2 regions of the Achromobacter veterisilvae genome follow, and region 1 is predicted to be linked to the other one. Evidence: riboswitches for the same ligand, from Rfam matches in the RefSeq annotation. Region 1 holds a riboswitch; the other holds the start of a gene.
What was found. Region 1 has a riboswitch for glycine ahead of gcvT (glycine cleavage system aminomethyltransferase GcvT). Riboswitches for the same ligand answer to the same signal wherever they lie in the genome.
Positions count from the first base shown of each region.

Region 1 (4,407 bases):
CGGCGCGCGTGCGCACGACTTCGAGGGTCTGGGGGTGCACGTGGCGCGAGACGAAGAACACCGGGCTCTTCGACTTGGCGCTGCGGCGCGCCAGCGTCATGGCTTCGGCCGCGGCGGTGCCTTCGTCCAGCAGCGAGGCGTTGGAGATGTCCAGCCCGGTCAGGTCGGCGACCATGGTCTGGTAATTCAGCAGGGCCTCCAGGCGGCCCTGCGAGATCTCGGGCTGGTACGGCGTGTAGGCCGTGTACCAGGCGGGATTCTCGAGGATGTTGCGCAACACCACGTTGGGCGTGTGCGTGCCGTAGTACCCCTGGCCGATGTAGCTGCGGTAGACCTGGTTGCGGCCCGCGATCTGCTTCAGTTCGTCCAGCACGTCGGTTTCGCTGCGCGATTGCGGCAGCGCCAGCGGGGCCTGGCTGCGGATCTTGGGCGGCACGACTTCCTCGATCAGGGCGTCCAGGCTGGCGCTGCCGATGACGGCGAGCATGGCGGCCTGGGCGGCGTCGGAGGGGCCGATGTGGCGGGGGATGAAGTCGGTATGGGTGTCTAGGGCGCGCGACATGGGGAGATCTCGGGGTGGCGGTGCCGTCGGAGGACGGTCGGTATTGCATCTGGCGGGGCGGGCGCCGGGCCGCTATGGCCGCGCGCCCTCCCCGACCGGCTTAGCCGTTGGCGACGGCTTCGTAGCCGGCGGCGTCCAGCAGCTTGTCGGCGTCGGCCGCGTTGACCGGCTTGATCTTGAAGATCCAGGCGGTGAAGGCCGATTCGTTGATCAGGTTGGGATTGTTTTCCAGCTCTTCGTTGAAAGCGACGATCTCGCCGGCGACCGGCGCGTAGATGTCGGAGGCAGCCTTGACCGACTCGACCACGCCGGCGGTCTCGCCGGCGTTCAGCTTGGCGCCGACCTTCACGTCGCCGACGAAAACCAGGTCGCCCAACTGGTCCTGGGCGGTATCGGTGATGCCGACGACGAACACGTCGCCTTCGGCTTTGACCCATTCATGGGACTCGGTGTACTTGCGATCGGTGGGCAGACTCATGGGAACTCCTGAGGGAATGCGGGTAGATGAATGGTGTTGCGCGCCTCGCGCGGGCGGCCCTGCCGCCCCATAGGGGCCGGCGCCCGCGCGAAGCTTCGAGTTTACGAGTGTTCGACTTCTTTGCCGTTGCGGACGAACGGCAATTTGCATACCAGGGCGGGCACCCATTTGCCGCGGATATCGACCTCGGCCGTGTCGCCCGGACGCACGCCTTGCGGCAGGCGGGCAAAGCCGATGGACACGCCGAGCGTGGGCGACATGGTGCCGCTGGTGAGTTCACCCATGCCTTCCTTGGTGCGCACGGCCATGTGCGCGCGCATGACGCCGCGCTCCTGCAGCTTCAGGCCGAGGAAGGCGGCCGGCGTGGCGAACTGCTCCAGCGCTTCGCGGCCGATGAAGCGGCGCTCGGCGTCCTTCAGGGATACGGTCCAGGTCAGGCCGGCCTGGCCGGGCTGGACCAGTTCGTCCATGTCCTGGCCGTAGAGGTTCATGCCGGCTTCCAGGCGCAGCGTGTCGCGCGCGCCCAGACCGCAGGGACGCACGCCCTGGGCGGCCAGGTCGCGCCACAGTTGCACGGCCTCGGTGGCGGGCAGCACGATTTCGAAGCCGTCCTCGCCGGTGTAGCCGGTGCGGGCCACCAGGGTATCGTCGCCGACGACGGCGGCCACGAAGGGGGTCAACGATTCAGTGGCGGCCTGCCATGCCGGGCGCGCGGCCCAGACCTTGGCGCGGGCATTGGGGCCCTGCACGGCCACCATGGACAGGTCGCGGCGGGGCGCGATGACGACGTCGAAACCGCCGGCCTGCTTCACGCGCAGCATCCAGGCGATGTCCTTGTCGGCGGTGCCGGCATTGACGACCACGCGCCATTCGTCGGCGGCGAAGAAGTAGATGATCAGGTCGTCGATCACGCCGCCCTGCGGATTCAGCATGCAGCTATAGAGCGCCTTGCCGGGCACGGTCAGCTTGGCCACGTCGTTGGCGACCAGGCGCTGCAGGAACGCGAACGCGTCCGGGCCCGTCACGTCGACGTTCAGCATGTGCGACACGTCGAACATGCCCGCGTCCTGGCGCACGGCGTGGTGCTCCTCCAGTTGCGAGCCGTAGGCCAGGGGCATGTCCCAGCCGCCGAAGTCGACCATACGGGCGCCAGAGGCGATGTGTTCTTCGGCCAGCGGGGTGCGTTTGAGGGGTGCGGACATGCGCGGGAACTCCGGGACGGCATTGTTGCCAGGGTTACGGAATGCCGGTGGTACCAGGCGGGCTGCGCCTGCACAACGGCTGAATCTTCCGCCCCTCTGTCCTTTTGCCTGAGAGTTGCCCCGCTAAGCGGGTTTGCACCTTCGGCGCCTGGGCTGCTCGCTATGTCCCTTGTTCCAGGGGCGGCGCCAGGTCTCTCCAGAGTACTGTTTTGCCGCGTCCGCGCGGTGAAAAACCGGGACAGGGCAAGCATGGGCGGTATGGGTTACCTGAGCGATTCCGGGCGAATTGCGCCTTCGGCGGCGGCCGGGCATACAGGCCGCTCTCTCCCGCAACATGCGTGACAGCGCCGAAAGCATACATCGAAAAGAGGCCCCGGAAAAGGACCGGTGTCCGACACAAAAGGACCGGTGTCTGACACCCATGGCGGACGGCCTTCAGCCTGGACCGGCATTTCAGGGGTGTCAGACACCCCTTACGCGCCCCCTTACGCGCCGGCGGCCCGCCCTACCCCAGCGCGGTGTCCAGCAGCATCATCAGCACGAAGCCCAGCATCAGCCCGCAAGTGGCGTAGACCTCGTGCCCCTTGCGGTGCGACTCCGGGATGATCTCGTGGCTGATCACGAACAGCATCGCCCCCGCGGCGAAACCCAGCCCCCACGGCAGCAGCGGTTCCGACCAGCCGACCACGGCCGCGCCCAGCACGGCGCCCAGCGGCTCGACCAGCCCGGACAGCATCCCCAGCGCCACCGCGAACGCGCGCTGGTAGCCCGCGGCCAGCAGCGCCACCGCCACGACCAGCCCCTCGGGGATGTCCTGGATCGCGATGCCAGTGGCCAGCGCGGTGCCGCGCACGGGATCGTTGCCCGCGTAGCCCACGCCGATGGCCAGGCCTTCCGGCAGGTTGTGCAGGGTGATGGCGAACACGAACAGCCAGGTGCGGCGCAGGCGGTGCGCCTCGATCCCTTCCCGGCCCTTGATGAAATGCTCATGCGGCAGCGTGCGGTCCATGATCAGCAGGACGGCCGCCCCCAGCAGCACGGCGGCGCCCACCGTCAGGCCCGCCCCCCACGGCCCGTAGCCCAGCTCGCGGCCCGCGGCGATGCCCGGGGCCACCAGCGAAAAGGCGCTGGCCGCCAGCATGACGCCGGCGCCGAAGCCGAACATGCTGTCCTGCATTTTCTGGGGAATGGTGCGCGCGAAAAGGATGGGCACCGTCCCCAGCGCGGTCGCGCCCGCGGCGACCAGCCCGCCCAGCAGGGCGTCCGCGACGTGCGGCGCGCGCACGTCCAGGTACGCCCATAGCTGGTGCAGCCCCAGGCAGGACACCAGCACGGCCAGCGTCCAGACGCTGATGCTGGTGGCCGCCGGCCGCACGCGATGACGGCTGAAGGTATTCATATACCGCTGCCCTCCTTGCCAGGGACGCGCTCAGCGCTTCGCCGCGGCGTAGCGGCGCGCCACTTCCGGCCAATTCACGACATTGTAGAAGGCGGCGATGTATTCCGGTCGGCGATTCTGGTACTTCAGGTAATAGGCATGTTCCCAGACGTCCAACCCCAGGATCGGCGTATTGCCCAGCATCAGCGGGCTGTCCTGGTTGGCGCTGCTTTCCACCGTCAGCTTGCCGGCCGGCGTCACCGAGAGCCAGGCCCAGCCGCTGCCGAAACGGGTCAGCGCGGCCTTGGTGAAGGCGTCCTTGAAGGCGGCCAGGCCGCCCAGGTCGGACTCGATGGCCGCCGCCAGGGCGCCGTCGGGTTCGCCGCCGCCCTCGGGGGACATGACCGACCAGAACAGGCTGTGGTTGGCGTGGCCGCCGCCGTGGTTGCGCACGGCGCCGCGCACGGCCTCGGGCAACTGGTCCAGGCGGGACACCAGGGCCTCGACGGGCTCGTCGGTGGCGATGCCCGCCCCCTCCAGCGCCGCGTTCAGGCTGTTGACGTAGGTCTGGTGGTGCTTGCTGTAGTGGATCTCCATCGTCATCGCGTCGATGTGAGGCTCCAGGGCGTCGTAGGCGTACGGCAGGGTCGGAAGGGTATAGGCCATGCATGTCTCCGTCGGATCCGCCCTCGGATGAGGGCCGGCATCAATATCGAAAACATAAATGATATTTATTTTTATTTAATACCACAATGGCAATGCTGCAATTCCTTTCACACGGGGCGCC
Region 1 is NZ_CP148753.1:18,991-23,397, forward strand. Features, by position in the region: gene gcvP (aminomethyl-transferring glycine dehydrogenase) at 1-562, opposite strand, end outside; gene gcvH (glycine cleavage system protein GcvH) at 663-1,040, opposite strand; gene gcvT (glycine cleavage system aminomethyltransferase GcvT) at 1,142-2,242, opposite strand; glycine riboswitch at 2,329-2,452, opposite strand; glycine riboswitch at 2,487-2,582, opposite strand; gene WHX56_RS00075 (ZIP family metal transporter) at 2,748-3,641, opposite strand; gene WHX56_RS00080 (superoxide dismutase) at 3,672-4,286, opposite strand.

Region 2 (4,407 bases), 1.3 Mb from region 1:
GCGTGGCGAAGCGGTATCTGGAAATGGGCTGGACCTCGGCCATCGGCGCCGCGGCGGCCAAACCGCGCCTGGACGTGGTGCTGCGCAACGCGATCGACGCGGGGGAGTGCCCGGGGCCGCGCTATCTGGCGGGCAGCCAGGAGATCACGACAATCGGCGCGCTGGGCGACAATACGCTGCCGCACATGCCGTTCGAGGCGCTCAGCTTCGGCAGTGTGTGCAGCGGCCCCGAAGAGATCCGGCGGTCGGCGCGGACGTTCATCAAGTACGGGGTCGATCATCTGAAAATCAACCTGTCGGGCGAGTACATCGCCGGGTTGCCGGCCGAGATGTCGCCGTTCGCCGAGGACGAGATCGCCATGCTGGCCAGCGAGGCCAGGCGCTATGGAAAGCGCGTCGCGGCGCACGCGCGTTCCAGCGAATCGGTCAAACAGTGCGTGCGCCACGGCATCGAGATCATCTATCACGCCAGCTTCGCCGACGAAGAGGCGCTCGATATGCTGGAGGCCAACAAGGACAGGCACTTCGTCGCGCCGGGTATCGGCTGGCTGGTCAGGACGGCCTTCAATGCCTCCGATTACGGCATCACGCCCGCCATCGCCGAAAAGATGGGCTACAAGCGCGAACTGGAGATCGCCTCGGAATCGCTGCGCAAAATGCACAAGCGCGGCATCCGCATCCTGCCCGGCGGAGACTATGGCTTCGCGTGGATGCCGCATGGGACCAACGCCACCGACCTCCAGTACTTCGTCGACTACATCGGCATGACGCCCACCGAAGCGCTGGTGGCGGCCACCCGGCTGGGCGGCCAGATCATGCTGCGGCCGGATGAAATAGGCATGCTGCGCCCCGGCTACCTGGCGGACATCGTCATGGTGGACGGCAATCCGCTGGATGACTTGTCCTTGCTGGTCGATCCGGAACGGATCAGCCTGGTGATGAAGGACGGGAAGATCTGCAAGGATGCCGGCCCGCGCGGCGCGGACGCGGCGCCGCGCGCGGCCGGGCAGGGCAGCAGGGAGGCGGTCGCGGCGCATTGAACGCCGCGGCCATCAAGCCCCGGCCATGGCCCCCTTCACGCTGGCCGCGAGCAATTGCGCCGTCGCCGCCGAAAGCGTCCATCCCAGGTGGCCGTGGCCCGTGTTGTAGAACACGCCCGGCCGCTTGCCGGGGCCGACCCTCGGCATCATGTTCGGCGTCATCGGGCGCAGCCCGCACCATGGCACCACGCGCGACGTGCGGATGCCGGGGAAGTGCTGGCGGGTCCAGTCGATCAGCGGCTGGACCCGCTCGGCGCGGATGTCCATGTTGAAGCCGTTGAATTCGGCCGTGCCGGCGACGCGGAAACGGTCGCCCAGCCGGCTGGTGACGATCTTGGCGGCTTCGTCGAGCAGGCTCACGCCGGGCGCGGCGGCGCGGCTTTGCGCGTCGTCCAGGTGCACGCTGATGGAATAGCCCTTGACCGGATAGATGTTGAGCGAGTCGCCCAGCCGCTTGGCGAATTGCCGGCTCGCGGCGCCCGCGCAGATGACGATGGCGTCGGCGGATTCGCGCTGGCCGGGCCGCGCGCCGTCTTCGCCCGCGATGTCCAGCAGATAGGCGCCGCCTTCATGGACGATGTCCCGGACCTCGGCGTCCTGCACGAAGCGCACGCCCCGGCGTTCGCAGGCGCGGGCCAGGCCGCTGGTGAACTTGTGGATGTCGCCGGTGGCGTCCGACGGGGTGTAGAAACCGCCATGGCAGTCGGTCTGCAGCGCGGGCTCGATGCGGCGCGCTTCCTCGGCCGACACGGCATAGCGTTCCAGCCCGCCTTCCTGCAGCAGCGCGTTGGCGCGGCGCGCGGTTTCGAAGCTGGCGGCGTCATGGTAGATGTGCAGGATGCCCCGGCGCTCCAGGTCGAAGTCTATGCCTTCCTCTTCGGCCATGGCGAACAAGTGCTGGCGCGCTTCGATGGCCAGGCGCGTGGTGGCGATGGTGTTCTGGCGGTAGTGCCGGATCTGCCCGACGAACTGGGCCAGCCAGGAATACTTGTGCCAACTGAACCTGGGGTTGAGCAGCAGCGGCGCATTGTGGCGCCCGAGCCAGCGCAGGCCCTTCATGACGGTGGACACGCTGTTCCAGACCTCGGCGTTGCTGGCCGACAACTGGCCGCCGTTGGCGTAGGACGTTTCCATGGCGGGATAGCGCTGGCGGTCGTAAACGGTGACGTCGTATCCCAGTTTGTTCAAGGCGTAGGCGGACGTGACGCCGGTGATACCGGCGCCGATGATGGCGATGCGGGGCATGGTCGCTCCAGGGTCGAGTGGCCGCGGCCACCCGGCCGCAGCACCCCATCTGTCTCTGTACCTGAGAGCTTCACCCGTTCGCGCGGACGGCGGCGGGTTCCCCTTCGGTGGGCGCGCGCGGCGCCTCTCTCCAGATTGTCTAGACCGCGCAGTCCTGTTTGCCTGAGAGTTTCCGGGGCGGTTGCTCCGTCGGCGCCCGCCGCGGGGGCAGGTCTCTTCTGCGGGGTTTTGGATCGACTGGGAGAGAATAGCCAAAATTCCACGGAATGAGACCCAGGGTTAGTCCCAGTTTCAACGGACCCTTCGGTAACCAACTCCATCGAAGCGCTGAAGCGCGCGCTGTTCGGCGAAGTCTATGGCAGCCGGGACGAATAGACGATCTGGCCGAAAGCAGGAAGCGCCACGGCTACGAGCGGACGTTTTCCATCCCCCTGCGAATCGATTCATGGGATAGCTGGCTCAGGCGCCTGCCCAGGCCCTGATTGGCGGTTTCCGGGGCGGGGATGGCGGAAAGCACGTCCCCATTTCCCCTGTTACCTCTCTGTTGAACTGCACATTCCTGGTAAAGGAATCCCGGCGAGGATGCGCTATAACCCGTTTTTGTTGCTTCAAGCCGGACCCTTATTCATGCCCCGTGTTATCCGCCGTCCATCTGTTGCGCTGCTGGCTGTCCTGGCGGGCGTCCTGGCAGGGTGCTCATCCCCCAAACCCGAATTCGAAAAAGAAAACTTCGCCCAGAGCGACACCTATTCGCGGACGGTTCCCGCCGGCAGCGCCGCCGCCTGCGACGCCGGCCGCCGCGCCCTGCTGAGCCAGGGCTACAACATCGACAAGTTCGAGGGCGCCCGGGTGACGGGACATAAGAACTTCCAGGGCGAAGACGGCCAGCACACGCAGATCAGCTTCAATATCGAGTGCGCCTCCGACGGCAACTCGAACGAGCGCGCGACGGTGTTCGCCAACGCGGTGCAGGACCGCTACTCGATCAAGCGCACCGCCAACTCGGCCAGCGTGGGCGTGAGCGTGCTGGGCCAGGTGTCCATGCCGTTCGGCGCCAGCGACGACTCGCTGGTGAAGACGGCCAGCCAGACGGTGGCGCGCCCGCAGTTCTACGACGGGTTCTTCCAACTGTTGCAGCGCTTCCTGCCGGACGCCCAGGCCGCCTCCGCGCCGCAGGCGGCGCCCGCGAACCCGGCCCGCGCCAAGGCGCCGCCCAAGCCCGCGCCCGCCGAGCCCGCCGTGTCTCCGAACGCGCCGGCCGATACCTTGAACCCGGCGGCGGCCGCCGACGCGCCCGGCAGCGGCGGCAAGGCCGCGCCCGCGGAAAGCCCGGCGCCGGCCACCCCCGCGACGGGCGCTTCCGCTCCCGCCACCCCCGCGCCGGCGGGCCCGGACGCGGCCGGGCAGGGTGCCGGTTTGCCGTAGCGCAAACGGATGCGGCGCGGCGGTTCCTGCCGGCGCCCGCGAGCGGCGATAATCCGGGCCATGACTTATCAACTCCTGAAAATGCTCCACGTCGCGGCGGTGGCCGCCTGGCTGGGCGGCTCGCTGTTCGTGTCGCTGTTCCTGCTGTCCTCGCAGCCGCAGGAGGGCGACGAAGCCCCGAAAGAACGCAGGATGCTGGGCGCCCTGCGACGATGGACGCTGTTCGTGACCACGCCGGCCATGGTGCTGACCTGGCTGATCGGCCTGCACCTGGCCGTGACCTTCGGCTGGTTCGCCATGAGCTGGATCTGGATCAAGATCGGCTTCGCGCTGGGGCTGTCGGCGCTGCTGGGCATCCAGACCGCGGCCCTGCGCCGCATGGCGGACGGCAGCGCCCGGCGTCCGCCGCTGGTCGACCTGTATGCGCCCGTCACCGTCGTCGCGTCCGCCGCGATCGTGACGCTGGTCGTCGTCAAGCCCTTCTGAGGCCGCGCGCCGGGCTTCCGCCGCCGGCATATGCCGCGCGGCCATAACCAAACAACCCTGTAATAAGGACTCAACGAAGTATTCGTTCGCCGGGCGGACCCCCATCCCTAGAATCGTTTCTCTCATAACCGCTTAGCCTGAGAGGCGATTTCAATATGACTCCCCGTTTTTTCAAGAAGCTGCTTGGCGTGGTGCTGGCCTCGGCGGCGAT
Region 2 is NZ_CP148753.1:5,236,836-5,241,242, reverse strand. Features, by position in the region: gene WHX56_RS24305 (amidohydrolase family protein) at 1-1,040, shown strand, start outside; gene WHX56_RS24300 (D-amino acid dehydrogenase) at 1,053-2,285, opposite strand; glycine riboswitch at 2,331-2,423, opposite strand; glycine riboswitch at 2,425-2,516, opposite strand; gene WHX56_RS24295 (DUF2242 domain-containing protein) at 2,913-3,710, shown strand; gene WHX56_RS24290 (CopD family protein) at 3,771-4,196, shown strand; gene WHX56_RS24285 (MetQ/NlpA family ABC transporter substrate-binding protein) at 4,352-4,407, shown strand, end outside.
Region 2: linked by a shared signal. The riboswitch ahead of WHX56_RS24300 (D-amino acid dehydrogenase) and the one ahead of gcvT (glycine cleavage system aminomethyltransferase GcvT) in region 1 are both predicted to bind glycine.